DNA from 2 places in the Nonomuraea sp. N2-4H genome. Region 2 is predicted to be linked to the other one. Evidence: predicted binding sites of a transcription regulator. Region 2 holds the regulator's gene; the other holds the start of a gene.
The links. The regulator HrcA, encoded in region 2, represses chaperone genes, less so after heat shock. The targets are predictions, from matches to a motif close to TTGGCACTCTCNNNNNGAGAGTGCCAA.
Positions count from the first base shown of each region.

Region 1: groES (co-chaperone GroES) is a predicted target of HrcA. The motif match lies at 1,531-1,557, and genes of this name have one in related genera.

Region 1 is NZ_CP147987.1:6,898,899-6,901,367, reverse strand. Features, by position in the region: partial or broken gene WBK31_RS31440 (THUMP-like domain-containing protein) at 1-1,158, opposite strand, end outside; gene groES (co-chaperone GroES) at 1,644-1,958, shown strand; gene groL (chaperonin GroEL) at 2,031-2,469, shown strand, end outside.
Region 2 is NZ_CP147987.1:5,679,937-5,682,405, reverse strand. Features, by position in the region: gene WBK31_RS25995 (hypothetical protein) at 1-214, opposite strand, end outside; gene hrcA (heat-inducible transcriptional repressor HrcA) at 641-1,654, shown strand; gene dnaJ (molecular chaperone DnaJ) at 1,666-2,469, shown strand, end outside.

The sequences.
Region 1 (2,469 bases), 1.2 Mb from region 2:
AGAGGATTACCGAGGGTTTGTCGAGAATCCTGGTCAGGACGATGACCATGGCGTTGTCGCCGCTGAGTCGCAAATCGGCGCGAAGGCGTTCGATGTCGACGGCGGAGCCGCGCTTCTTGATGGTGACATTGCCGATTTGTCGCTCTCGGAGGGCGGCGCGTAGCTTTTTCAGATTGAAAGGGATGACGTCCTCTATTTCGTATCTGGCGGCCCATGGGGTGTCCGTCGCGGCGTCGCTCGTCACGTACGCGATCATCGGGTCGAGCAGCCGCCCGCCGACCAGCTCGGCCACCTCACCGACGAGGTGCGCGCGCACGGCGGCGCCGTCGGGCTCGTACAGGTAGCGGCCGGGCGGGCCCACCGGAGCCGTGACGCCGGTGGCGGCCAGCTCGTGGCCGCCGGGCAGCAGCGTCGCGCGCCTGCCGCCGGTCACGCCGGCTCCGCCCACAGCGTGGCCTCTTTGACCTCCCCCTTGTACGAGATCCACTCGGCCAGCGCGCCATCGGGGATGAACTCGTACGGGATGCCGGGAGCGACCTTGAGGCAGGCGAGACCGGCGCGCGAGACCAGGTCGAGCACCACCGGCCAGGGCGGCGAGTACGCCATGGGGTCGAACGTCCTGCCCTTGCCCGTGCGCCTGGCCGGGTCGGCGAACAGCACGTCGTACTCCTCGGGCCGCACCTCGGCCGCGTCGCCCACCCGCACCGTCACCCGGTCGCCCAGCCCGAACGCCTCCGCGTTCGCCCGCGCCACGGCCGCCGTCAGCGGGTCGGCGTCCACGGCCGTCACCGTGCACCCCGCCTTGGCCAGCGCGAGCAGGTCGCCGCCGATGCCGCAGCAGGCGTCGGCCACCCGCCCGCGCCCAGGAGTGATAAGGGTGAGCAGGCGGCGCGCGCGGTGCTCGGCGACCTCGGGGCGGGTGGCCTGTTCGAGGCCGTGCGGTGTGAAGAACATGCGGCCCGCGTCCGCGCCGAACTTGGCCCTGGCCCGCTGCCGCAGCCCCGCCTGGGTGAGCGCGGCGGAGGTCAGCGCCGCGTCGTACGTCTTGCGCAACGTCGTGGCCGCGGCCACCGGATCGGCCCCCACCAGCTCGCCCGCCTCGGCGAGCGCCCGCAGGCCGCGCGGGGTCAGCAGCTCGGTAAAGGCGTCGAGGTCCACGCCACCCGACGTTAGCGCCACGCGCGCCCTCCTCGGCACGAGGGCGCTTGCTCTTATGGGTAGAAAACGTGCGGGCGGGGTAGGGCAGGACACGCCGGGCGCTGTGCACGTACGGGCGGACGCGGTGCGGCGGTGGGGCGGGACACGCCGGGCGCCGCACACGTAGAAGACGGACGGATGCAGTGCGACGGTGGAGCAGGACACGCCGGGCGCCGCACACGTACAGATGGACGGACGCGGTGCGGCGGTGGGGCGGGACATCTCGGGCACGTGGGACACTGAACGAGGTCACAGGGCCTTTCCACGAGCCCCGATCGCTGTCGGCAGACGCGTTCGTGTTGACTGTCAAGCCCCTCTTGCATATGTTTCCTGTTGGCACTCTCCCCTTGAGAGTGCCAACGTGCGACGAGGCAGGTCTGACACCCGCGACGGCAGGCCCAGCTGGTCGCCTCTTCTAGATCATCGAAATCTGAAGGGGAGGTCCGATCGTGACGACCGCCACCAAGGTTCCCGTTAAGCCGCTCGGCGACCGCATCGTGGTTCAGCCGCTTGAGGCCGAGCAGACCACCGCGTCCGGCCTGGTCATTCCGGACACTGCCAAGGAGAAGCCGCAGGAGGGCAAGGTCCTGGCGGTGGGCCCCGGCAACTGGGACGAGGACGGCGAGAAGCGGATCCCGCTCGACGTCTCTGAGGGCGACATCGTCCTCTACAGCAAGTACGGCGGCACCGAGGTCAAGTACGGCGGCGAGGAGTACCTCGTGCTCTCCGCCCGCGACGTTCTCGCGATCATCGAGAAGTAAGCCGGATGTGTCGAGCCCCGGGCGCTCTTGAGGGCGGCCGGGGCTTTCGACGCTAGGAGAGGACTTTCAGCAATGGCGAAGATCCTGGAGTTCGACGAGGACGCCCGTCGCGCGCTCGAGCGCGGCGTCAACGCCCTCGCCGACGCCGTCAAGGTAACGCTCGGCCCGCGTGGCCGTAACGTCGTCATCGACAAGAAGTTCGGTGCGCCGACGATCACGAACGACGGTGTGACCATCGCTCGTGAGATCGAGCTGGAGGAGCGCTACGAGAACCTCGGCGCCCAGCTCGCCAAGGAAGTGGCCACCAAGACCAACGACATCGCGGGTGACGGCACCACCACCGCGACCGTCCTGGCCCAGGCCATGGTCCGTGAGGGCCTGCGCAACGTCGCCGCCGGCGCCTCGCCGCTGGCGCTCAAGCGCGGCATCGACAAGGCCGCCAAGGAGATCAGCGACCGCCTGCTGTCGAGCGCCCGCGAGGTCGCCGACAAGAACGAGATCGCCAACGTCG
Region 2 (2,469 bases):
CGGGGGTCTTGGCCAGCTTGGCGTCCCCGCTGATGGAGCAGTCATAGGTGACCTGGGTGTCGCTCGCGAGGTAGACGCCGGGCTTGTCGGCCGGGTCCACCGTCACCGTGATCTTTTCGCCGGACGCGAACGTCTGTTTGGGCACCAGGTCAGAGGCGGCGCCCATACCGTTCGCGAACAGCACGATCCCGGCCGCCGCGCAGGCCAGGAACACTCCCCAGGCGGCCGCGATCCACCACAGGCTGGGCTTTATGGCTTTGGAGTCGATTCGTGGTGGAAATTGGGTCTGTTGGCCGTATTGTCCGTACTGAGATGGCGGGCCGAACTGACCCGGGCCACCGTACGGCGGTGGGCCCTGTGGAGGTACGGGCTGCCGGCCGTATTGGGGTGGTTCCTGCGGAGGCTGCCACGGCGGCTGTCCGTACGGTGCCGGTCCGTGGCCGGGCGGCGGGCCGTACGTCGGGGGCCGGGAATCGTCGGTCATGAGGGCAAGTGTGAGGCCTGCTGCTCTCAGGAAGCCAGAAGCAGTTGGGACGCGGTGTTATCGCACCTTGTGACCGAGAGCCGTACACTTGGCACTCGGGAACACAGAGTGCTAGACACCACGTTCCTGTAAGGGACAGAGGCAGGAGGTGAGCACGTGCTCGACGATCGGAAGCTGGCGGTGCTCCGGGCCATTGTCGAAGACTACGTGTCCACCAACGAACCGGTGGGCTCCAAGGCGCTGGCCGAGCGTCACAATCTGAAGGTCTCCCCGGCGACGGTCAGGAACGACATGGCCGCGCTGGAGGAGGAAGGCTACATCACCCAGCCACACACCAGCGCGGGCCGCGTGCCGACGGACAAGGGCTACCGCCTGTTCGTCGACCGGCTCTCGCAGGTCAAGCCGCTGTCGGCGGCCGAGCGGCGGGCCATCGAGACGTTCCTCGCGGGCGCCGTCGACCTCGACGACGTGGTCACCCGTACGGTCCGGCTGCTGGCGCAGCTCACCCGGCAGGTCGCGGTCGTCCAATACCCGACGCTCACCCGCTCGACGGTCCGGCACGTCGAGCTCGTTCCCCTGACCGAGCGGCGGGTCATGCTCGTGCTCATCACCAACACCGGCCGCGTCGAGCAGCGGGTGGTGGAGCTGCCGGAAGTGGTGGAGGACCACCGCATCGCCAACCTGCGCGCCGTGCTCAACGCCTGCCTCGACGGCTGCGGCTTGAGCGCCGTGCCCGAGCTGGTCGCCGACCTGCCGGAAAGGCTTCCCGTCGAAGACCGGCCCGCCGCGGCGACGATCCTCTCCGTGCTGCTCGAGACGCTGGTCGAACGGCACGACGAGAAGGTCGTGTTCGCCGGAGCGGCCAACCTCGCCGGCGCCGACTTCGCCACCGGTCTGCGCGACGTGCTGGAGGCGCTTGAGGAGCAGGTCGTCCTCATGCGGCTGCTCGGCGAGACATCCTCAGACACCCCGTCCGCGCTCACCGTGCGCATCGGATCGGAAAACCCCTACCTGCGGGGCACATCCGTCGTCGCGACCGGATACGGTTCTGGCGACAACCAACTCGCCCGGCTCGGCGTTCTGGGCCCGACCAGGATGGACTACCCCGTGACGATGGGCGCCGTACGCGCGGTGGCACGCTACGTCAGCCAGATCCTGGCTGCATCATAAGAGGTCGATAAGTGGCAAACAGCGACTACTACGCCACCCTCGGGGTGCGCCGTGACGCAAGTCAGGACGAGATCAAAAAGGCGTACCGCCGGCTCGCTCGCGAGCTGCACCCTGACGTGAACCCCGATCCTGACACCCAGGAGCGGTTCAAAGAGATCACGCAGGCCTACGAGGTGCTGTCCGACCCGAACAAGCGCCAGATGTACGACCTGGGTGGCGACCCCTTCGGCGGCGGCGGTGCGGGAGCGGGCGCCGGTGCCGGCGGGTTCGGAGCGGGCTTCCCGTTCAGCGACATCATGGACGCCTTCTTCGGCACCGCCACCGGTGCCAGGGGGCCGCGCTCGCGTGCCCGCAGGGGCCGCAACGCCACGATCAGGGTCGAGCTCGACCTGCGCGAGACGGCCTTCGGCACGACCCGCGAGCTCGCCGTGGACACGGCCGTGCTCTGCGACGTCTGCCACGGGGCCGGCACCGCACCCGGCACCCACCCCGACACCTGTGACATGTGCAGCGGGCGCGGCGAGATCTCCCAGGTCACGCGGTCCTTCCTGGGCCAGGTCATGACCTCGCGTCCCTGCCCGCAGTGCGGCGGCTTCGGCACCATCATCCGCCACCCCTGCCAGGAGTGCTCCGGCGACGGCCGGGTGCGCACCCGCCGTACGATCAAGGTCCGCATCCCCGCGGGCGTCGAGGACGGCACCCACATCCAGCTCGCCGGCGAGGGCGAGGTCGGCCCCGGCGGCGGCCCGCCCGGAGACCTGTTCCTGGAGATCGCCGAGCGGCCCCACGAGATCTTCGAACGGCGCGGTGACGAC